DNA from 3 places in the Paenibacillus sp. FSL R7-0189 genome. Region 2 is predicted to be linked to each of the others. Evidence: riboswitches for the same ligand, from Rfam matches in the RefSeq annotation. Region 2 holds a riboswitch; each other region holds the start of a gene.

Region 1 (8,182 bases), 1.7 Mb from region 2:
GGTACAGCAGAGGAAGCCATATACCGAACAATTCCAGGAAGAAGACGAGCGGTAAGCTGTTCAGCCATAACACGCTGTCAGTGAAACCGGAAGCGCCACCCTCTACAGCCGCAAAATTCGTCATCATGTGCTCAATGAAGAAGGCTCCAAGTGGGATAACGCCTAGCAAGGAATGAATCTTTCTGGAATAAAATCCTTTCATACAAAGTAACCCCTTTCCGATTAAAACAGCGTTTTCATTAATGGGTATTCACCGCCGGAACTACATTTGACACAGGATAACGTTGACAATCCAATGACATAATTCCTTAATTTACCGTTATCCTAGAGTTTACCGGACTTAGTTTTATTTTTCACAAAATGTGAATATCTTGTGTCACTTTTCATGTTACTCTTTTTTCGCTTATAAGGGAATTGCAATCTAATTATTAAACGTTATACAATAAACGCATAAGAATAGATTTTATATGATAATAATTCTCATTTAGCGAAACAACATTTTCCGACATAACCTGATTTTCCTTATGTAATAAGAACAGTTACCCTTAAGGCTATGAATTTCATCACTACTGATCATACATCGCACTAGGAGAGGAACCTCAATATATGTTTGACGATTTAGATGTTTTTGCAGCAGTTGTGGAACATTCCAGCTTAAACCGGGCCTCACGCCAGCTCAATCTATCCCAGCCCGCCTTGTCTCGCAAAATTTCTAAACTCGAGGAACGTCTGGGGGTCGCACTGTTTAATCGTTATGGCAAACGACTGGAGTTAACCGAGGTTGGGCGTCTCACTTATTCCTATGCGCTTGAACAACGGCAGCAGCGTTCCAAGTTTCTGGAAGCCCTTTCTAAATTCAAAGAGGGGGAGCCAAGGCTTGTCACCTTGGGGGCTAGTCTTACCTCACTGCAGACCACGCTTCCGCCGCTGGTTAACGCTTATATGGACAAATATCCGACCGCAGAGCTGAAGCTGATTACAGGCCGAACGCATGAGATCGTATCCTCAGTTAGTGAGGGGAAATCAGATGTAGGTCTGATCGCTTCCTCTATTCAAGAACCTGGGTTACGCTGCATTTCTCTGTTTGAGGATCAATTGCGACTGGTCGTCTCAGAGCAGCATCCTTTAAATTTATCTTCCAAGCTAACCATGGATAATCTATCCCGGCTGCCTATGATTCTCTTCTCAAAGGGGACCTGGTACCGGCGCCTGACGGACGATCTATTCCAGCGCTGCGGGATTGATCCCGATGTGCGCATGGAGATTGACTCCTTCGAAGCCATCGTGCGGCTGCTTCCGACTGTCAAAGCGGCTGCGTTGCTGCCAAAGTCTTATCTGCGTCCAGAGCTGCTGAACGGCGGCGGACTGGTGTCCTTACATATCAAGGAGCTGGAGCAGACTCAACGGACCACCTGCCTGATTTACCGTGACGATGGAAGCATGAGCACGGCGGCTCGCAGTCTGGTGCAAGTAACCGAAGAGATGTTTCTGACAGAACGTGAGCAGTAAAGCCGGACCAAATGAATCAAGGGGCGCACCTATTGATCTCCAAATGAGGCAATAAGTGAAGCACTTATCGAAAGATTAGGGGATTTATCCCTAAAATTCAGAGATTTTTGTTCAGAAGACTTATAATTAGGGAAAACTTCCCTAATTTTTGGCCGATTCAGTAGCTAATAAGGAATCCCTCTAATTATTAGGGAGAAATTCCCTAATTTCGTTTATTTAGAGCGAATAGCGGCTGTTTTCAGGGAAGTTTTCTCTAATTAGTTCACACCCACTCTGTACATCGTACAAACAAAGAACGCATCTCGCCCATAGTCCACTGTCACAGATACCACAAATCATCTACTACAGCCGTACGAATATCACACCTAGTAACTCGCCCACCACACACCCCAATAGCACAGATCACTACGCGTGATCTATAGTCATATGGCATAGTAAAATCCATTACTTTTCCTACTCTTTACTCCATAAAAAAGAAGCTGCCCCCAAGTAGAATTCACTACTTTTGAGTCAGCTTCTTTTACTATGATTCTTGGTTCACAACTTCACTCTCAAAACGGTCAATACTTTCATTAGGACCAATGAGTACCATAACATCGCCTTCACTTAAATAATCATGGGCAGTTGGAGCGACGATTATTCCGCTTTCCCTATTTAGGGCAACAATGCTGCAGCCATATTTAGCTCTTGTATTTAAATCGGACAAGCTTCTGCCGTTCATGCAGGATGGCACGGTCAGCTCGACAATTTTATAATCCTTGGACAGTTCAATATAATCCAGCAAATTGGGCGTCACCAGCTGGTGTGCCACACGAATCCCCATATCCCGCTCCGGAAAAATAACCCGATCAACCCCCAGCCGCGACAGTGCGCGGCCATGAAGGATGGAGATTGCCTTAGCCACCACTTGCTTGACTCCAATCTCCTTTAACAAAATGGCCGCCAGAATGCTTCTCTCCATATTGTCACCAATCGCAACAATCCCACAATCAAAGTTCCGTACACCAAGCGAGCGCATAATTCCCTCATCTGTAGCATCTGCTACTACCGTATGCGTCAGCTGATCGCTCATTTCCTCCACGCGTTCTTCATGGTGGTCAATGCCGAGCACCTCGTAGCCCATTTCCATCAGCTCAAGCGCCAGGCTTGAACCGAAGCGACCTAAGCCGATTACTACAAATTGCTGTGCTTTCATTTCTAATTAACTCCTATCCAATAATTATTTTACCTTCAGGATACTTATACAGTGGTTTACCCTGTTTGGGACCGAGTGCATACGCCAAGGTTAGTGGACCTAGCCGACCTGCAAACATCGTCAGACAGAGTAGAATCTTACCGATCGCTGACAGTTCCGGAGTTAGCCCCATAGTCAGTCCTACCGTAGCAAAGGCGGAGGTCGTCTCAAACAAGATTGCCAAGAAATTACTGTCTTCAGTTGTGGAGAGTATCATCGACACAGAGGCGATTAACAACAAAGCCAGCAGTGTGATCGTTAATGCCTTGTAGATGCGCTCTTGAGCCAGCCGATAACGGAACAACACAACATCTTCCCGTCCACGCAGCATAGCAATAACAGCACCAATCATCATCGTAAAGGTTGTTGTCTTGATCCCGCCGCCCGTTGAGCCTGGAGAAGCACCAATAAACATAAGAATCACTATAAAAAATTGTGTAGCCTGCCGAAGTCCAGCAATATCAACTGTGTTCGCGCCAGCCGTACGGGGAGACACGGATTGAAAGAAGGCTGATAATATTTTACCGCCAAAATTCAGTGAACCTAGGGTACGAGTGTTAGTAAACTCGAATATAAAAATAACCAGAGCTCCGATCAGAATCAGCCCTGTGCTGGTGGACAGGACAACTTTACTATGTAGAGACAGCCTGCGGGTTACCCGAAACTCCACCAGATCTGACATTACAATAAAACCAATCCCGCCGGAGACAATCAGAAACATCACAATAATATTCACAAGCGGATCATATACATAATCAGTTAAACTGCGAAAATCCCCAAAAATATCGAACCCCGCATTATTAAACATAGACACCGCATGAAATATGCCAAAATAAATCGCTTTTCCCAGTGGCATATCAAAAGCCCAGCGAATAGACAGCAGCAAAGCGGCACAGCCTTCTATGACAAGAGAATATATAAGGACTCTCCGGATCAGTCGCACAATTCCTTCCATAGAGCCTTGATTCATGGCTTCCTGTAGGATTAGCCTGTCCCGCAAAGAAATTTTACGCTTTAACACCAGTGAAAATAGAGTGGCCATGGTCATAAAACCTAAGCCGCCGATCTGGATCAGGATCATAATTACGGTTTTCCCAAAAATCGTGAACGAAGTTCCGGTATCCAGCACAACAAGTCCTGTTACACAGGTTGCCGAAGTTGAAGTAAATAATGCATCAATAAATTCCACGGAATTCCCGCTTGTGCTTGAAATGGGCAACATAAGCAGCAAGGCCCCTATCAGAATAATCGATGCAAAACCAAGCACCAGTATCTGCGGCGGCGAGAGCTTCAGAAACTTAAATTCAGAAATCCTGCGAAACTGTGAAGCCACTATGCTCACCTTCTTATCAAAAATTCCAACAAAAAAAGCACTGGAAAACCAATGCTGACTTGGTTCCTGCAGTAAATTAGCCTACGAGGTTAGCTGACGGATTCGGACTGTGCAGGCTGCCCTATTCGTTCCTAGAACGAAATTCACCCCTGATGAAAGTGCCATTTATCTTGTACACTCCACTTTTCATCACTTCTTATGGTTCCCCCGTTTTCACCAGAAATTCGGCTACTATACAATTGCATACAAATTATATACGTTATTTAGTGAATTCACAAAGACACAATTAATGCTCATTCACATGAAAAAATGCGGTTTAAAGAGACTGCATCAAATGGAGTACCTTTTCTCATCACTTTTCCGTGTTTTCCCTGCAATTACACCGATTCTCACCATTCGTACACAAATGAACACGATAAAATTCATGGTATAAATTCACATGACTATTCTATACTATCTCTATTACCCATAAAAAGAACATATAATGTTTTTTGTAACCAGCCAGGCACTAATACTATAATGGAACATAACATTGTCAGTACATAACAAGGAGGCGTTACATGAATCCCGTCGGCCAGCCCCTACAGCAACGTGCCCTCTCCAAGAGGCTCATCATCTCGGGCATTATCGGTCTTATTCTATTTATTATGTTTCAGATTTCCCCTTCGCTGCTAAGCAGCTCTACAGGGGAAGATACCACCGTTATTAGCAAGGCAGAAGCCCGTGACCAAGCCGTATTATTCGCAGAACAAAAGCTCAATTACACCGAAGCACCAAACGATCAATGGAATGTACTTTACGAGACGGACTCTTCCTTTTATGGTTATATGTCTCGCGAGAAGCTTGTGGAGGACTACACCAAGAAAAAATTGGATCAAAAATATCCTTTTGATGTCTTTCGTGCAACGCTTACTCCGTCAGCGGATCAAGAGCCGCAAATCATCGTTGACCTCAATATGTATACCGGCGAGATTGTCGCTTTCTCAAAGGCTGCAAAAGTTGCCTCCGAAGAGGGGTCTGGCATTGCTTCCGTTGGTGCAAAAGAGGACAAGGGAGCTGACCTCACTCTAGCGCAGAAGGAGAATCTTGCTCGTCCTTGGCTTCAGGAATGGGAAGTAAATCCTGCCAAGCTACAAATTGAATCGAATACAGGAAGCCATGGGCTAGTGTATACGGATAGTACTGTTCAGGTCGGCGAATCCTTATTGCACTATTATTTTGATTTCAGTGGAGAGCAGGTCTCCAGCTTTAATGCCGGATTCACTGCACCAGCTTGGCATACCTCCTACGTACAAGGACAGACCTCTTTAGCGGAAAAGCTAACATTATTCGGTTACGGTATACCCACACTGATTTTAGGAATTCTGGCACTCGTCTACAGTATTCTTAGAAGAGAGCATACTTCCTTTAAACGTGGAGTATTCCTAAGCTCAGCCTATTTTGTAATCATGATGATCAGCACCTATAATATGCTGCCTGAATCTACGGGCGAAGGGCTAGAAGCACAGATTACCTCTGTCATTATGTTTATCATTTATGCTTTGTACAGCCTGCTGATGTCCTCCTTGCTCTACTTCTCTTTAGTGGGCGGCAATGGCTTATGGCGAAAAGAGGAAGGCATGAACCCTTGGCCCCGCGCCAAAGAGCCCGGCTATGGACAATATGTGTTGGACAGTATCCGGGCTGGTTACATCTGGGCTTTCGTTCTGCTAGGGGTGCAGACGGTTATGTTCATCATATTATCGTTTACCTTGCACAATTGGTCTACTACAGACGCCACCCAATCTCCTTATAACATGAGATATGCTTGGCTTCTGCCTATCGTCGCATGGCTCGCTGGTTTATCTGAGGAAGCCATTTATCGCTTTTTCGGAATTCCTATGCTGAAAAAGGTGTTCCGGAACACTTTTGTCGCTTGCTTGATCACCACGCTGGTTTGGGCGTTTGGCCATACGTTATATCCGATCTATCCCATCAGCTCCCGTCCCATTGAGCTGACCGTAATCGGGCTGCTGTTCAGTTATATTTTCCTTCGTTACGGATTTATTGCTGTCATGTTCAGCCACGTCGTGTTTGACAGCATCCTGATGGGCGCTACGCTGATCTTTATGAAGGAGAGCGTAAATGTAGGCGCGGGTATCTTCGCGATTATTATGCCGTTCATAGTCGCTTACATCGTCTATCGATTTAATCCACCACAGAAACCTAAGCCGGTGGAGCCTTCTTCTTTGATTTAAGAAAATAAAATAGTGTACATCCTATAACCAAATTAAAAAAAGGGCATCATAGCAGCTTTAGTCGCTGCTGTGATACCCTTTTTCTTTTGTCATCATTGCTATGAGGTTGGCTCTTCGTCCTTGAGCGCATCAAGAATTTGTCTTGCCAGCTTTTCTCCAATAGAAAGTGTACGGAAATCATCCACGGAGGCTTCTTTAATTTTCTTAAGCGATCCGAAATGCTTAAGCAACGCTTTACGGCGCTTCTCACCTATACCAGGTATAGAGTCCAGCTTGGAGGTAACCATGGACTTCCCGCGCTGTTCACGGTGGAAGGTGATCGCGAACCTATGGACCTCATCCTGAATCCGTTGCAAAAGGTAAAATTCCTGACTGTCCCGGGCTAGCGCGACAGGTTCTGGCGGATCTCCAACCAAAAGCTGAGCCGTCTTATGCTTATCATCCTTAACAAGGCCGCAGACCGGAATGAATAATCCCAGCTCATTCTCCAGAATATCAATAGCAGAGGAGATTTGCCCTTTCCCGCCATCGACCACGATAAGATCCGGTATCGGAAGATTCTCCTTCAATACCCGTTCATATCGCCGCCGAATGACCTCGCGCATCGTTCCATAATCATCCGCACCCACTACCGTACGAACCTTATATTTACGATACTCTTTTCGTGCAGGCTTGCCATCAATGAAGACAACCATCGCTGAGACCGGGTTAGTCCCCTGAATGTTCGAGTTATCGAACGCCTCAATGCGGCTCAAGCGTTCAAGACCCAAGCTCTCACCTAAGCTGATCGCTGCTCCAGAGGTACGCTCTTCATCCCGTTCAATCAGCCGGAATTTCTCGTCGATAGCCACTCTTGCATTTTGACAGGCCATGCCAACCATCTGCTTCTTAAGGCCGCGTTGTGGCACAAGCACCTTAATGCCCAGCCACTCCTGCAGAATGGAGGCGCCGCCGGCGGCATCCACGATCCCAGCTGCAGCAGCTTCCTCCGCCGCCGTCGAACGTGCCTCAGCCTCTTCAGCCGATTCAGGAGTATCTTCACCCTGTTGTAAATCCGCTTCTGCTGGAGCAGCTATCGTGATCTCAGGTTTAGCCTCTTTATTAGCCAGAGACTCCTCATCGAGCACATCCGGCAGCAGAATCTCCTGCGGCAAAGCGGGATTATCACTGTAATACTGCGTCACATAAGACATAAAGTCACTGTAGGCTTCACCATAGAACGGGAACACGGAGGAATGGCGCTGGATCATCTTCCCTTGTCTCATGTACAGAATCTGTACACACATCCATCCCTTGTCTACAGCATAACCAAATACATCCCGGTCCTTAGTATCTGTAGTGTTGATCTTCTGCTTCTCCATCAATGCATCGATATGGATAATCTGATCCCGCAGTTCCTTCGCCCGCTCAAAATATAACTCCTCAGCAGCTTCCTGCATTTTTTGCTGTAAATCCTTTTTAACCGCCTCATGACCTCCGCCTAGAAAAGCAGCGATATCCTGCGTAATCTGCTCATACTCGGATTTCTGAACCTCCTTCTCACACGGTGCCAGACACTGGCCCATGTGATAGTAAAGACAGACCTCCTTTGGCATCACACCGCATTTACGAAGCGGGTACATACGATCTAGGAGCTTTTTTGTCTGCTGAGCAGCATAAGCATTAGGATAAGGGCCAAAATATTTTGCTTTATCTTTAATCACCCGGCGTGTAACCTCAAGGCGCGGGTGAGTTTCATTCGTTATTTTTATATAAGGAAACGTCTTGTCGTCTTTCAAAAGCACATTATAACGCGGCATATGTTTCTTAATCAGATTACACTCTAGAATGAGCGCTTCCATGTTACTGGACGTAACGATGTATTCGAAA
Region 2 (8,182 bases):
GGTGACGGAGCAATGGAAGAATATAAACGTGAAACGGTTGGCAAAGCACTTGAGAGTGCAGTGGATATCGGCCGATCGGTACATTGCAGCAAGGATGAACTTGAACAGATTTTTATGGAGATTATAGAACGCAAGTATAGAGAAAAGGATTGAGAGGGGGGCGCTTACTCATATGGTACAGATGGCTATAGAATTGCGGAATGTACTTAAACGGCGGCGAAACAAGACGATAGGGCCGCTGACCCTGAATCTGCCTAAAGGATATATTACAGCTTTGGTAGGTCAGAATGGATCCGGCAAAAGTACGCTGCTGAATTTGCTGATGCAGCTGACTAATCCAGAGGAAGGCGAGATATATTGGTTCGAGAACAGGTATGATAGCGGGTTGTCTCTGGAGCTTCGCCAGACCATGGCCTATGTTCCTGAAACGTCAATTACTGAGGAGAACCACTGGAATGCAGAGGAAGCAGCTCGATTTCGGAAGTATTGGTATCCCAATTGGGACGATCAGTATTTTCACGAGCTGATGGATCGCTTTGAGATTCCGTATCATATAAGACTTTCGAAGATGTCTAAAGGGGAGCGCAGGAAATTCGAAATTGCTGCAGCACTTGCGGCACGGCCAAGTCTGCTGCTATTGGATGAACCTTCATCGGGTCTTGATCCTTTTGCCTGGAAGATTATGATCGAGACACTTCGTAAATATATGGATGAGCACAACGCAACGATTATCATCTCCACACACATTGTGGATGAGGTGCGACGGCTGGCAGATTATATCGTCCTTATGCATCGGGGTGAACTGCTGGGCATGGCTGAAAAAGACAGTCTGTTCGGTGCTTGGACCGAGGTTTGGGTGAATGCTGCGGATGAAGAGGAGCTTGCGGAGTTATCGGCTGAGTTGCCAGGAGGCTTGCACTTTACCATGGATACACCGGGTGTAGCTTCTTTTATCATAGAACAATTTTCTGAAAACGAGAAACGCATTCATGACTTGGGCGTAAAGGTTATCAAGAGCCGCAGTTTGGAGCTGGACGAAATATTAAGTTTATGGACACAGGGTCATCGTCCTATTCTAATTGACCACAAGAGAGGGGACTAGAGAAATGGAAGCCTTAAAGCTGGAAAGTGTAGTTAAGCAATATGGAGAAAAAACCGCAGTAAACGGAATTAACCTAACCGTAGGTAAAGGGGAAATTTACGGATTACTGGGGGCGAACGGCGCGGGGAAAACAACCACGATGCGTATGGTACTCGGCCTAATCTACCCTGATGAGGGCAAGATTTTGTATAACGGGAAGCCTTTCAACAGTGAACTGCAGCAACTTATGGGTTATCTGCCCGAAGAACGTGGACTATATCCTAAGGTGAAGATCAGTGATCAAATCGTTTACTTGGCCCGCCTGCGTGGGATGTCAGCTAGTGATGCAGATAAGAGCTTGCGCTATTGGCTGGATCGATTCGAGGTTCCGGATTATTACAATAAAAAAATAGAAGAGCTTTCCAAAGGAAATCAGCAAAAAATGGGCTTTATCGCCGCTGTCGTTCATAAGCCGCAGATTCTGATTCTAGATGAAGCTTTCAGCGGGCTGGACCCAGTAAACGTGGAACTGCTGAAAGATACGGTCAAAGAATTACGTGATTCGGGAACAAGTATCCTCTTCTCTACGCACCGGATGGAGCATGTGGAAGAGCTATGCCGTAACATTACGATTCTCGATCGTTCCAATACGGTCGTTCAAGGGGATATCCGCACGATCAAGAATGGCTACCCGCGGGAAGAAGTATTGCTGCGTACAGCTAATGAGGTAAAAGGTCTGGAGTCCATCGCAGGTGTTACAGCAGTTAAACGGCTGGAGCGTGGGTATCTGTTATCGATCAGTGAGATCGGTGCAGCACAGCGTATTTTACAGCAGGCGATAGCACAGGGTGAAGTGGAGCATTTTGAAATCAAGGAACCTACGTTAAACCAAATCTTTATCAGAGCGGTGGGTGAATCTAATGAATAAGATGGGGACAATTATCGGCTTTACCTTTAAAAATAAAGTTAGAACGAAATCATTTATGATTACTACTTTGATTCTAGTATTATTGCTCAGCATAGGGATGAATCTTCCCTATATCATCGATCAGTTTAAGGGTGATTCGGCCAAAAGTGAAGTTACTCAAATTGCTGTGATTGCTGAAGAGGGAAATCAGGTTGCAGAATTGTTGAAGGCTTATACTGCGCCAGAGGGCATGCCGCAGGCTAAGATAGTACAATATGCTTCTGCGGAGGATGCCGAGTTAAAGAAAGCATTAGATGAAGAGACAGTAGAAGGTTATGTTACTTTTGCGGAACCTACTGGCGAAGGGCTTCCACCCGTTACTTATCATAGTAACGATGGGGAACTAAACGGAGATGTTCAAGTTTATCTTCAAAATGCACTTCAGCAAGCAAACACACAATATATCGTTGGTGACAAGCTGACCTCTGAACAGATTGCTGCAATGTCAACACCAGTGCAGATTACTACACAACAGCTTAACGCAGGCGGTGGCAGTGAAAGCTCTCAGGAGGACACTCCGGCCATTAACTACATTATCGTATATGCCATGCTTATGTTGTTCTTTATGTCCATTATGATGACAGGCAACATGATTGCCGCTGAGATAACTTCTGAGAAAAGCTCGCGGATTATGGAGATTCTGATTACAAGTGCCTCACCTCTAGCGCAAATGTTCGGTAAAGTTATCGGTGTTTTCCTAGTAGGAATATTGCAAATTGGGATCTTTGTCGCAGCGATCGTTGTCAATTTGACGCTCCCGCATAATGCGACTGTATTGGCTGATTTTGATCTCGATTTAGGCCAGCTCAATATTAACTTGCTGCTCTATGGATTTGTCTTGTACGTATTAGGTTACTTCCTCTATGCCTTGATGTATGCGGCTGTGGGTTCGATTGTCAGCCGTACGGAGGATCTCGGTCAGGCGGTAATGCCAATCATGATGTTAGGCTTCGTAGCGTTCTATGTTCCACTGTTCAGTATCTCCAATGCAGATACTCTAGTGGTTAAGATAGCGAGTTATGTGCCTTTCACCTCACCATTGACGATGCTGCTCCGAATTGGTGTCGGCGAGGTGGCGATCTGGCAAGTCATTGTATCGCTGCTGATCCTGCTTGTGACTACCTTCATCTTCGGATGGCTGGCAGCCAAGATCTATCGTACCGGCGTACTGATGTACGGCAAACGCCCAAGTATTAAAGAAATCAGAAAAGCAATGAAAGCTTACAAGATCTAAGATGACCTCATATAACTTTTAAGGAGTGCTAATGATGTCTACAAGCGAACAATATACCATTATGCTTTTAATGAGTTCGGTATCGCTGGCTACGGTTAGTAGAATGCTTCCGGATGGCTCCACTTTTATGGATTTCGTTCAAGGCGTATTGACTGGTGTTGCTATAGTGGGGATGTTGGCAGGATTGTGGATGTACGGTAAGGCGCGTAAGAGTAAAGCGTAATAGTAGGCACTGAATTTTCGGGGGTATCCTAACAGCCATTTATGGTTGCTGGGATATCCCCGTTTTTGAGTTGGCAATCTCTTTGTATACGAGCTGATATAGCTAACGGATCCAGCAGCACTTAAATGCAGCAATCATCGAGATTTAGCAAGATATCGGACATTATAGTCGCTATTGGCATGAAAAAGGGTGAATTAGTAGCTCTTTTAACCAAATAGTTGCACTGGAGTCCGATACTATGCTCAAAAGGCGATAAACGTGCAAGTAACGTCATCTGGGTCCGTAAGCCTTGCCTTGGTGGAAGATGATTAGGGCCTGCTTGAAGACGATCCGAGACGCTCATCGCTCGGGATTTCTACTGGAGTCCGAACGCCGGCCAAATTTGAGGAAAAGCTTCAATTAAAGGCTCCTGAGTCCGTTAGATGCTTCATGCGCTTAAAGATCGTCTGAATTCTAGTCAGTGACTAAATTATAGAAAGATTTGCGCTCGTTCGTATATCCGCTTGGTCGGTCATCTGCTCCCGTACAGCTCTAAGCTGTGCTTTCAGTGCAGGAACACTTTTTTGCAGAATAATGCTTATTTGAGAAAGAGGCAGCTTTAAGCCGTACCACAATACCTTCACAAGCTGTTCCTCCCAAGGTAATCCCTTAGCCGATAGAAGAGAGCGCCGGGCAAAAGAATCAGCACACTGGCGAATACAAGTGCGGTAAGCGTGGATAGAGAATAACTGAGGGTCGAAGTTATCCTGACGATATATTTTATGAAGCTCTGTGAAGGTGCGGATAGTAACCTTGTCTGCCTCATTAGATTGTTCTAATAACATGGAACTGAGTACGTAGACTTCATTAGTATACTTTTGAACACACTCTGCAAATTTAGCACTGTAGGTGGACACGGGAGGTAAGGGGTCAGGCATGGTGAACACGATCCTTTCAGAATGAGAGATTTGCTTGAATCTATAATATAGAAAAGTAAGAGATGGATTTATTGATAAGATCGGCGGTGTCTGGTTCCGGGCAACTGTGTTTCTGCTGGGAGGCAGTGGAAAAAGCTTTGGAAGGTTTGTAGTAGAGCCGTTCACTTCTGGAATTGCTCCCCCCAGCTGCAACACTGTACAGACGCCCTTGCTGAATATGCCCAGCCAAGGATTTACCCTGGAGCTTGGCCTTTAAATCCTGCAAAGCACCCTGAACTAGCTCAAGCTTAACCTGCTCCCAATCTGAACCTTCGCGGCGGACCTTATCCAGCGCTTCCTCAAGACGGCAATGACAGATAGCCCGTAAAAAAGAACTCCATTTAATGAGATCGAAATTTTTGGTGTTGGCAGAGATTAGACAAGCCCCCCAACTGCAACCTCCCTTACAGGTGAGCTTCAGAATACCATAACGGCAGCCTTCAGCCCCTTCCATTCCATAGTGAATAGGCTCGGGTTCATCCAATACAAATACTTCAATGCGGGATAGTCTGCGCTGGTCCATAGTAGGGTTCCTCCTTAGATTTCCAAAAGCTTTAAGTCTACATGATGAGTGACACTAGCCTTTTCTACACAAGCGAGCATTTCCATTTTATTCTCACAGACTGCGGTATGCTCTAGCCATAGTCGGAACTTCTCTTTCCGTATAACAGATAGATGTAAGGGAAAGGTGCTGCGGGATCTCAAGACATACCAACCGGCGCTTACATCTTTCCAAGGCTCCTTGAAGGCTGTAAACCACGGGAGTTTTTGATGCGATGACCAATCCTGCTGCTGTTGTTGTTCTCGAATTTTTTTATATATTTCATATACAATCTTAGAGTCTAAACAGTCTTTACAAGAAGAAGGTGTACTGAATTGGCGAAGGGCTTGGATCTGGTTCTGGCCAAATGCATAACCTACAATGTACCTGTGATTATTTTCTTCGAACCACAAGGCCCCGAAACAAACGTAATTTAGACTTATCGGCTCAAGCAGCCCTTGATGTATCCCTAAATAATAGTGCTTCAAAACATTCACCCCATCCAGCGTGCTATCACCTAATAGGCTCAGGTAACGCAAAAACCGCAGCAAGAGGAGGACCTCTGCTGCGGTTTTGGATTACAGGCAGATATACCTGGGCCAAAGCGTGGCGGATCAAGGGTCTCTCTCTTTACGCTTACGAGGTTAGCTGTCGGATTCGGACGGTGAGAGTCGCCCTACCTATTGAGACTTACGCAGTCTCCTTTGGATTCACCCCAAGTAGGCCAGGTGGCCTGATGGTTCCCCCGTTCCCTGCGAATGCAGGAACTCAGCGTTGATTGTTTTTCATGAATTAGATTCAACCCGAATCATACTCTTTTCAAGATTTTCTGTAAAAAACGGAAAATGTTCTTTTAGAGCGATTTTAACCATATCCTGCCGACTACGACTGAAAAACGAGGTAAATAGGTATTTATGGCGTGTTATCGCGCCTCTTTCTCGCTCAACCTCTGCTTCTTGCGTTTCAACCTATAAAGGGAATTTGCAGTATTTTCACCCTAAAAAGGTGAATAAAATCACATGGGTTATAGATAGCGATTAAACGCTCGAAACTCGAGTAAACAAGAGATATAGAGAGATTAGATATCAAGTAAGCGCTATCTAATGGGAAAATAGTTTTTAATTTGCATTATTTTGGCATCATTCAGGTTTTACAAGTCTTCGTGCATAAGAGTATGATTACTCCTGTTTCAACGACAATCGAATATTTGATCCGCTTAATTTCCGATAAGGAAAGCGGGGGAACCAACAATCGGCAGCCGATGTGAGAGTCGGAAGCTGATTATGGGGTGAATCCTGTAGAGGGTGCGAGTGAGTTCGCATCTATACAGGTAGGGCGACTCTCACCGCCCGAATCCGACAGCTAACCTCGTAAGCGTATGGAGAGAGGATGAGTGCAATGTGACCGCTAGCGAGCCACAGAGGAGATCCTTTGTGGCTTTTTGCTGTGCTCTTAGAAGCAAAGCATTTATGGAGGCCTCCCCCAAGAGGTCGCTAAATTCATCATTAGCGGTATTTGTAAGGCAGCGTCTAATGACGTGACACAACCGAGCTTTAGGTTGTGCCCGAAAATGACGATAGGTCAACATCCTTTCGGAGATTTTCGTTGCCTCCTTGTTGTAAATGAGCAGGAGGAGAAAAAAGAGATGACGGATCAGAATGAATATGTGCTTGTATGTGCGCCTACAAAGGCGGGAGAACATTTCATTAAACTTCTGAAGTTCAGGGGTATTAAGATGGCGGGATTAACCAACAATCTGGCTGAGAAGGCTTTACTAGAGGAGCTCGGAATCGAGCAGGTTATTCTAGTGGATACCCGCCATCAGAGCACTTGGTTTCGCCCATCGTTCCCGGTAGGCAGGGTATATCTGTTTGAGAGCAGCTTTCCGCTTTGCTGCCGCTATATTCAGATGTGCCGTACCTGGACGACACAGCCAATTTTTGTGATTACAAGTTCTATAAATCCTAGATTGGTCTATAAAAGACTTGGTGCGAGCTATGTAATCTATTCCCATAGTGGTGATGCTGATTTTCTAATCGATAGATCACCTCATCAAGGATAATGGAAGGAGTGCGGAAGATATGATGGATCTGTATATGGTGGCTTCGTTAGCTGTAATTTACGGGTTATTTTATGGCTTTATGCGCTGGTGCGCAGGTGTAGTTGAGGATACGGGGAGGGATAAGCTGTGATTCTAGTAATCGCTGTTACCCTACTGTTGTTTATATATCTGGTTTACGCGTTGATTCATCCTGAGAAATTTTAAGGAGGGGCATTCATGGGCATTTTGCAAATAGTCGTCGTAATTGTAATTCTCATCTTGTTGGTCAAGCCGATGGGGACGTATTTATATCATGTATTTTCTAACGAACCGAATCGTACGGATCGCTGGTTTGCAGGCACAGAGAAAGGTATTTATAAGCTGATCGGCCTGAAAAAACGGGACGGAATGTCCTGGAAGAAGTATGCACTCAGCTTTGTTTTAACTAATATCGTACTGGTTGCTTTCAGTTATATTTTTCTAAGATTACAGCGGGGATTGCCGCTGAACCCGAATGGAATTGCCGATATGGAACAGACGCTTTCATTTAATACGGTGATCAGCTTTATGACCAATACGAACCTGCAGCATTATAGCGGGGAGACGGGACTATCGTATTTTTCACAAATGGCAGTCATCACGATGATGATGTTCACGTCTGCAGCGAGCGGATTTTCTGTTGCGGTTGCTTTTGTCAGAGGGATTACAGGACAGAAATCAGTCGGGAATTTTTTTGAGGACTTCGTAAAAGCACATATTCGTGTATTCATTCCATTAGCTCTGCTAGTTTCATTGGTGCTGGTAGGATTGCATGTGCCACAAACGCTCAAGCCATCGCTTGAGGTCACTACACTCGAAGGGCAGACGCAACAAATCGCTATCGGTCCAGTCGCTTCTTTGGAGTCAATTAAACACTTAGGTACGAATGGTGGCGGCTTCTTCGGAGCCAATTCAGCGCATCCTTTTGAGAACCCTAATCCACTTACGAACGTTCTGGAGATTCTCTCTATGTGGATGTTGCCAGCCTCTTTGCCATATATGTACGGGTTGTTCGCTAAGAACAAACGTCAGGGCTGGGTGATTTTCACAGCAATGATGACCTTGTTCGTTCTGCTGCTGGGGCTGAATTATTATGCGGA
Region 3 (8,182 bases), 560 kb from region 2:
GAACCCAGCTCAGCGCCAAGCTCCTGTAGCTCCTGCGCAGGAATACCGAGACGCCACAGACGGTTTAGACCGCGTAGCGTAGCTGCGGCATCACTGCTGCCGCCAGCCAGGCCAGCCGCAACCGGAATTCTTTTATCCAGATGGATATGTACCCCACTCTTCACGTTATAACGGTCTTTAATAAGCCTTGCCGCCTGGAAAGCTAAATTTTTCTCGTCCAGGGGAATATAACCAGCCTGACTTGATATTATAATAGTATCCCTTGGCAGCTCAGACAGCTCTAAGCGGTCTGCTAAATCTACCATGGTCATAATCATTTCCACCTCATGAAAACCGTCAGCACGTTTGTGCAGCACATCCAGCATCAAATTAATTTTAGCTGGTGCCTTTTCATACATTTTCAAGGCGTTCACCCACCTTCAGCTTTTCCCGTAAAAACAACTTAACATATTATATGAGAAACTTCTAATGAAGTCCAATATTAAAAGGGTGTCGCCTTTTAGACGCACCCTTTTTCAGTAATATTCACTTTATAGCCTAAAATTTAAGATTTCCGCGCGGCCTGTTCAGCAAGCTGTATCGCTTTTTTCACCATGTTGCCAGCGTCTTGAGTTGTAATTCCACCCCAGCCCTCACGTTCTACGGTTTCATAAAAACCCAGCTCCTTGGCTAACTCTGTCTTCAGTTCCTCCGACATCATGCCTCGTTTTCTGCGGCTCATTACGGAATTCCTCCCTTATGAAAATAAATGATTAACCCGTTGCCCAATTAGTATGCTTGCTTAGAACACGGATCATGCACCAAATATTTGTCCCAAAAAACGCAAACAAAAAACAGCCTCCAAAGGAGACTGTTCGTGAAACATTAAGCTTTAATATACATAATCCGCATCTGCCCATCGTCTTCACAAACTGTGATTTCCACAGATTCAGTAAGTATATCGGCATAGCTATAGGAGACTCGCTTAAAAGTTTGCTGCTCCTGATCCAGTTTGACAATAAATACAGAAGGGTACGTTTCTTCCAGGACACCTGTGCGTTCAACGGTTTTACGACGACCTCCGTTTGCACGCAATGTGATCTTATGACCGACGTGAGCTTCAAGACTGCGTTTGATTTCCAACAGCGCGTTATTAGCCATTACCTGACGACCACCTCTTTTCTTGTCCATTATACAACTTTTTCAGGACAATGTCAAAGCAAATAAATAATTAATTATAGTTGATGCATATTTCGTTGTCAACGGAATTTTTTTGCGGGAAATCAGCGCCGGACTAATATCCTTGTTATCTGTAATATAGGCATCACAAAGAAAAAAAGAAAGGGTTAAGCTCAGCGCTCACCCTTTCTTTTGGATATTCTATTCAGCCCATTCAAATTACCTATATTCCTGAAACCATAGACCTATCTCTGCCGCTTAAATGGCTGATGGTGTCACTTTTAGCGCCGACAGATTCTGCAGCCGCGGCATTCCGATACGGAAGCTGCCACGGGTCTCAACACCACCAATACCCTGATTACCGCTGATGGTATTATTCAGAACATCACTAAGATTTACAGTATCCCTGATGGAAGTAAAGGATGATTTTGCTGCTACATAAACGGGATCCAGAGCATGGATCAAAATTCGACCAGGTGAACTGGCAAAATTAGCCCCAGCTCCAAGTAATGCCTCGAAATGAGATTGGCAAGCACCGGCAACAATAGTCAACGCATCAAAATTCCGCTCGTACTCCCTAGCTACCCTAATAGCAGCTATAAAGTTTTGCGAATTTTTATAGCTATTCAGACTATACAGATCGTAAGTATGCTGTTGCTTCAGTACCCCATCATGACCAGTGATCACTACAATGTCTGGGCGTACACGGGGCAACAGCCGGTATAACGTATCAGCCATTGCAGATTCATGAACATGATGCCCTTCAGCGGGAATCCGCAGCTGCTCGTATAAGCTAAGGCTCTTATTCAAATATGCCGGATCGCCATCCAGATGCAGTACTTTACCCGGCACTTCAAAATAAGGAGCTTCCTTGGACGGTGGAGCCCATGTCCCCTCTGTTAGGGTTCCCCCGCTCCGCTGACTTTGCTCCTGACGGTCCTTCCGCAGCTGTGTCAGTGATTCCTTCGCTTTGATCTGTGCTTGCTGTCCCCGTTCCGTTATTCGGGTAGGAGGCACTTGAACCAGGTCATCCAGAGGAGAATCCGCCAACAGGCGGAAATCTGTGCCTTTAATGACGGCTCTATCCTGCACAATATTATCTACACGAAATGTTAAATCACCGCCATAAGATTTGCGAACGACCAAGTCTCCTAAATTCATTACAACCACCACCTCTACCCCATCGTATGGGCAAAGGCCTCAGTTGGTTCATAACTCGCCATATTTTTAAAATATAAGAATGTATAATGCTCCACCAGAATAACATCCTTATATTTCTACGAGAAACGGTTGTCGTCCTTTAAGACAACAACCGTTTCTTATTGCTTATTCAATTCCAGCGGCTAGCAAAACACCGCTTAAGCGGGCGTATTCTTCAAGACTGAGTGTTTCTCCGCGACGGGTCGGTTCAATACCCGCTTCTGCGAGTAAAGCCTCCAGCTGCTCACGTCCTTGTTCAGGGAAGTAACGAGCCTTCAGATTGTTAGCAATCGTCTTGCGGCGCTGTGTGAAAGAAGCGTGAACCACTTCAAAGAAATGCTTCTCACTCTCCACCTTTACCGGAGGATGCTCTCTAACCTTCAGACGGATAACAGCAGACTCCACATTAGGTTGAGGGATGAATACCGTACGCGGCACGATACAGACGAGCTCAGGCTCGCTGTAGTACTGCACGGCAATGCTAAGACTTCCGTATTCCTTTCCACCTGGAGATGCAGCCATACGCTCCGCAACCTCCTTCTGAATCATTACAACGATGTTATCAAGGGGAAGCTTCTCTTCAAGCAGCTTCATCAGAATCGGAGTAGTCACATAATAAGGCAGGTTAGCAACCACACTGACCTTGTTCACAGTGGTGAAATCTTCCTTGAACATTTCCTGCAAGTTCACATTGAGGACATCATCGTTACGAACCTTAACATGGGGATAAGGGGAAAGTACGTCTTTTAATATTGGAATCAGTCTACGGTCAATCTCTACGGCAGTTACAGCACCGGCTGTTAGTGCCAGACGTTCCGTCAGCGCTCCAATTCCCGGCCCGATCTCCAGCGCCCCAGAATCGCTATCTAGTCCAGCAGCGTCTACAATCTTGTCCAAAATATTTTGATCAATCAAAAAATTCTGTCCCAGGCTTTTCTTAAACTTGAATCCATAACGTTGAATAATCTCTTTGGTCCGTTTTGGAGTCGAAATTTCCTCTCTACCACTCATGAAGTAATGCCTCCCTGATCAATTTGGGCGAGAGCCCCGGCAAATTCCTCCCGCGTAATCCCAAACATCGCCAGCCGCTTGTACAGCTGTTTGCCGTTACAATATCCGATTCCAAGCAAATTACCAAGCGCCATACGTCTTTCAGCAGCCCGAGGGTGTACAAGCATTCCAGCGGCCATAAGGTCATCAATACCAATCAAAGCAGGTGCTCCTTCAAAAGAGGTATGTACATTACGCAGCGCATGACGAATCGCCTCTGGCGATGCATTCTCTACACCGATATCCCCTTTTCGAGTTGCGTCCTTCTCCGGAATAAAAGCATGCTTGCAGCCCGGCACCTTCGCTGAAACGATTTTACGAATTCGCTCCCCGGCATGGTCCGGGTCCGTAAGAATAATAACCCCTCTGCGTTCCATAGCTAGCGCAATCTTCGCAATTACAGTCCGGTTTACAGCAGAGCCGCCTGTCTCAATCGTATCTGCTTCCACAGCACGCTTAATGGCTACGGTATCGCTTTTGCCTTCAACGACGATTAATTCCTTAATCATATTTCTTGACTCCTTCCAAAAAAAGCAAAAAGAAGAGGATTCGCTCCTCTTCTTTTGGTTAAAGAATGTATAAGTGATGAGCGGTTGCTCTGCGATCAACGAAATGATCATCCAGCGTTCCTTACGGTTATCATCACTATAGCTTATCAAAGGATTTTTTGCAAAAGCTTCAGTTCTAGTTAAGCTCTGGTTTCACAGGTCCAATCACATATACGGTACGTGATTTACGGCCGAAATTACGAGCATGGCTCAGGGAATCATAATAGACATCCACTTTATTGCCTTTAATGGCACCGCCAGTATCCTCTGCACGGCGGAATCCAAGCCCATCGATATAAACCCACCAGCCAATAGGAATTACATTCGGATCTACTGCAATTGTACGACCTTCCGTTACGCGTGTTCCGGAGGCAGTTTTAGTACCTATTCCTGGCTCTTCTGACGAATAAGCTGTCATGGAGACGTTCTTAATCATCTTCTTGTACTCAAAGTCTACGCCAGCCTTGCTTGTGACGTTCTTAGTCTTAGCGCTAACTTTAGTCGTTTTGGAGGTAGTGCTTGATTTGGAAGTTGTTGTAGCTTTAGCAACTACAGTAGGCTTAGGAAGTGCTTTAGTACCAACGGCAATGATCTTATCTTTTGTTACCGTTTGTACTTCCTTGCCGATCATGCGCATAGAGGCCAGTTCTCCGTCTTGATAGATCTTTTCAATATGCTGAACCATGACGCCTGGTTTGCCTGCCTGTGCCACTCTAACTGTTCCCACAGTAAGGGAGGGATCTGCTGTCTTAATAACACGGAAAGGTAAGTTAGTTGTTCGCTGTACCGTTTGCTTGTTGATACGAACGATCTTAATCTCCATGTCAGCAGAGATGGTGGTGTCTAACGAAGGAAAAATCTTATCATAGCCTTCTAGGTTGATACCCAGTTTGTCAATCGCCTGACCGATAGTGTCTTCGGTCGTATATAACGTTTTTGTTGCTCCGTCCGCAGTAAGGCTAAATTTCTGCGCACGATTGATAACGACACGGTCACCGTCTTTTATTTCATCACTCAGACCTAAAGATAATTCATCATGCGGCTGCAGCGAAATTTGCTCTTTCTCCAACACATCACCAAGAAGTGCTTCTCGCGTTTCAAGTGTCTGTGTTTGCCCGTCTATTACTAAAACAAATTGTTTGTTACTTTGACCGTGTACGTACAGCAGAATTAACAGCGCGATTGCGATTGAAATCACACCTGCAAGTAAAAGTACGCGAGTATTTACTTGCTCCCACCGTAATGCGAAAGACCTGCTGGATGACTGCGAATCATGGGATACCTCTGGTTGGAATAAGCCCATTCTCTCCATCCTCCTTACATAGCCTCGTCGTCAATTTGTATATCATGAGGACTGAATTTCTTTGACGAAACTATTTGAGATTGTCACAGGATACGCACGTATTAACTTAGCGTCTCCTGCTCATGGATCGCCTGCTCGGCACAGCTACTCCCACACCTGTTATATAACAGTATGCGGGCAACATTCAGTTTATTCAAAAATAAAGAAGCCTAAAAAGAGTTCTCTTGAGGACTCTTTCGTGGCTTCTCCGATGTCAGAATACGCGGGAATGTTTGTGCACGAGGTTGCCTCTCTTACTTGCGCTTACGGGGTTAGCTGTCGGGTTCGGACGAAAGAGAGACGCCCTATTTCAGGTCACCCGCTCACGGCGGTTGCCCTTAAATTCACCCCAAAGACCACGTGAAGAAATCAAATATTGTTCTGCGGCAATTCCTAGTCGTATTCAAGATACAGGCATGCGGCAGTTCAATATTGGTTCCCCCGTTCTCCATACGGAGACTCAGCGAGACGATCCATGAATCAATGGCTGTCACAATAACAACAGCTCACATCACTGAAAAGATGATATCCTGTTTTGATGCATGTTGTAAAGGACGATTCAACCACGTTTAAGCAAATATATGGTTAAAATATTGTAATAATCAGCCGTTTTTATATTAAAAAAGTTTAATATATCGGCTATTCTCTATTTTTCACCCGTTTTACTCCTGTTTTCAGACAATCCCAAATCGTTCCAGTGCGTTCGCATACGTAATTTTAGCCAATTCTTCCCATGTTAACCCTTTAATTTCAGCCGCAGCCTCTGCTACTAACTTCACATGAGCACTCTCATTTCGCTTGCCACGGAAGGGGTGTGGAGTCAAATATGGAGCGTCTGTTTCGATCAATAATCGGTCCAATGGCGTCTGTGCAAGCACCTCTTTAGGCACTCTGGCATTTTTGAACGTTATCGGTCCTCCAAATGACAAATGAAATCCAAGGTCTAGACACATTTTTGCTGTTTCCCAGCTGCCTGAGAACGAATGCATCACGCCACCAATTTCATTTGCTTTTTCCTCCCGTAAAATCCGTACAACATCTTCATGAGCATCACGGTCATGTATACAGATTGGCATTTTTAGTTCACGGGCTAGTCCGATTTGTTTGCGGAAGACCTCCTGCTGCACATCCTTGGGAGAGGTATCCCAATAATAATCCAATCCAATCTCTCCGATGGCCACCACTTTTTCATGGCTGCAAAGAGAGGCGATCCAATCGAGGTCCCCCTCTTTCATATCAATCGCATCCTGTGGATGCCAGCCCACCGCTGCATAAATATAATCATAAGATTCAGCCAGCTTCATCGTTGAAGGGATCGTTTCCCGATTAAATCCAATATTGATCATCTTGCTAACTCCGGCCTCTACTGCACGAGCAATAACTTCCTCGCGATCCTCGTCGAATTGAGGCGCATCTAGATGTGTATGTGTGTCGAACAGATACATTTTAAAGCTCACTCCTTGTTGTTTTTATCAATAGTTCCATAAATATTTGTATTATTTTGCAAAAATCTCTGCTACAGAAGAGGGCAAGCGTGTAAGGGCTTTTTTCAGCTTATCCTGTGGGAAATATAGATGATATCTGCCACGATGAATTCCGCTTATTGAGCGCACAATATCCGATACCTCTGAAATTTCCCGCAATTGCTCATTCCGATCAAGCAGTAAAATTTGATTATTGTCGAAGGCTGCTCCTGGACGGAACACATCATAAGGCAAATCTGTCGGATAATCAATCTCTAGGTCATATTCTGGGTTAAGTCCCACTCCCGCAAAACTGCTGCGGATTTCCGTAATCATATCTGTATCCAAATTCTCGATCTCTACATATTTATACAGTTTACGATGAATAAAACGGGTACACAAGTCGCTTAATAACTCATCTTCTTCAAGTGTCCATTGCATAAAAGCAGTCTGTACCAGTGCCTCATCAAGCATTAAATATTGCTTCACTGTTACTTCTCCTCGAAAGAGATCTTCCAGCGGAGCGATCATAAAGCGAAATTTGTACCCCTCTTGGAACAATTCTTTAGCTCTACGGAAGATTTGACGCAAAATAATTTCAGAGCTGCGCGTCACCGGATGAAAATATACCTGCCAGTACATTTGATAACGTGACATTAAATAATCTTCAATGGCATGCATACCTGATTCTTTTACTACAATCCGCCCATTATAAGGACGAAGCATTCTCAAAATCCGATCAATGTCGATGGTTCCATAGTTTACACCTGTATAGTACGCATCACGCAGCAAATAATCCATACGATCAGCATCCAGCGGACTGGAAACCAAATTGACAACAATTTCATGCTCATAAGTCTTAGAGATAACTGAAGCTACTTTACGAGGAAAATCTTCCTCCACATCACGCAATATTTCGGTAATCTCCGTGTCCTCCAAAATAATCCGGCAGGTCCAATCCTCATGGTTCATTTCAAAAGCTTCTTCTATAGAATGGGAAAATGGGCCATGCCCTAAATCATGCAGCAAAGCCGCACACAAAGTAAGCAAACTTTCTTCCGGAATCCAATCCTTATACCCGCTGCGCTCAAATTGCGAAATGATTCTTCGTGTAATTTCATATACTCCTAAAGAATGAGAAAATCGACTATGCTCTGCACCATGGAAAGTGAGATATGAGGTACCTAACTGGCGAATCCGGCGTAAACGCTGAAATTCTTTTGTATTAATTAGTCGCCAAATAATCGTATCCTGTACATGAATATAATTATGAACGGGATCCTTGAAAACCTTTTCTTCCGTGAGCGGCTGCTTCATGAGATCAACTCCTTCTAATAATTTAATATGATTTTAACTAATATCAGTATATAATAAGTAATTATGTCGTACTTTGTCGAAAAGTATCATTTTTGGTCTTGGTA

What was found. A riboswitch is a leader RNA that binds a small molecule or an ion and turns the genes downstream of it on or off. The one in region 2 is predicted to bind cyclic di-AMP.
Region 1: it holds a riboswitch for cyclic di-AMP, as region 2 does, so the genes downstream of both, MKY63_RS15400 (TrkH family potassium uptake protein) here and MKY63_RS07765 (hypothetical protein) in region 2, are expected to answer to the same signal.
Region 3: it holds a riboswitch for cyclic di-AMP, as region 2 does, so the genes downstream of both, MKY63_RS10260 (3D domain-containing protein) here and MKY63_RS07765 (hypothetical protein) in region 2, are expected to answer to the same signal.

Annotation. Positions count from the first base shown of each region.
Region 1 covers NZ_CP150223.1:3,531,909-3,540,090, reverse strand. The annotation lists gene MKY63_RS15415 (succinate dehydrogenase cytochrome b558 subunit) at 1-202, opposite strand, end outside; gene MKY63_RS15410 (LysR family transcriptional regulator) at 607-1,509, shown strand; gene MKY63_RS15405 (TrkA family potassium uptake protein) at 2,033-2,704, opposite strand; gene MKY63_RS15400 (TrkH family potassium uptake protein) at 2,718-4,076, opposite strand; cyclic di-AMP (ydaO/yuaA leader) riboswitch at 4,141-4,316, opposite strand; gene MKY63_RS15395 (CPBP family intramembrane glutamic endopeptidase) at 4,637-6,313, shown strand; gene uvrC (excinuclease ABC subunit UvrC) at 6,412-8,182, opposite strand, start outside.
Region 2 covers NZ_CP150223.1:1,817,492-1,825,673, reverse strand. The annotation lists gene MKY63_RS07805 (GntR family transcriptional regulator) at 1-153, shown strand, start outside; gene MKY63_RS07800 (ABC transporter ATP-binding protein) at 173-1,102, shown strand; gene MKY63_RS07795 (ATP-binding cassette domain-containing protein) at 1,107-2,009, shown strand; gene MKY63_RS07790 (ABC transporter permease) at 2,002-3,282, shown strand; gene MKY63_RS07785 (hypothetical protein) at 3,314-3,505, shown strand; gene MKY63_RS07780 (hypothetical protein) at 3,970-4,422, opposite strand; gene MKY63_RS07775 (hypothetical protein) at 4,463-4,984, opposite strand; gene MKY63_RS07770 (hypothetical protein) at 4,999-5,553, opposite strand; cyclic di-AMP (ydaO/yuaA leader) riboswitch at 5,622-5,786, opposite strand; cyclic di-AMP (ydaO/yuaA leader) riboswitch at 6,206-6,395, shown strand; gene MKY63_RS07765 (hypothetical protein) at 6,648-7,064, shown strand; gene kdpA (potassium-transporting ATPase subunit KdpA) at 7,281-8,182, shown strand, end outside.
Region 3 covers NZ_CP150223.1:2,376,965-2,385,146, forward strand. The annotation lists gene ispE (4-(cytidine 5'-diphospho)-2-C-methyl-D-erythritol kinase) at 1-404, opposite strand, end outside; gene MKY63_RS10235 (small, acid-soluble spore protein, alpha/beta type) at 545-721, opposite strand; gene MKY63_RS10240 (Veg family protein) at 865-1,140, opposite strand; gene yabG (sporulation peptidase YabG) at 1,417-2,319, opposite strand; gene rsmA (16S rRNA (adenine(1518)-N(6)/adenine(1519)-N(6))-dimethyltransferase RsmA) at 2,485-3,369, opposite strand; gene rnmV (ribonuclease M5) at 3,366-3,917, opposite strand; gene MKY63_RS10260 (3D domain-containing protein) at 4,093-5,259, opposite strand; cyclic di-AMP (ydaO/yuaA leader) riboswitch at 5,545-5,774, opposite strand; gene MKY63_RS10265 (TatD family hydrolase) at 5,973-6,743, opposite strand; gene MKY63_RS10270 (HD domain-containing protein) at 6,795-8,078, opposite strand.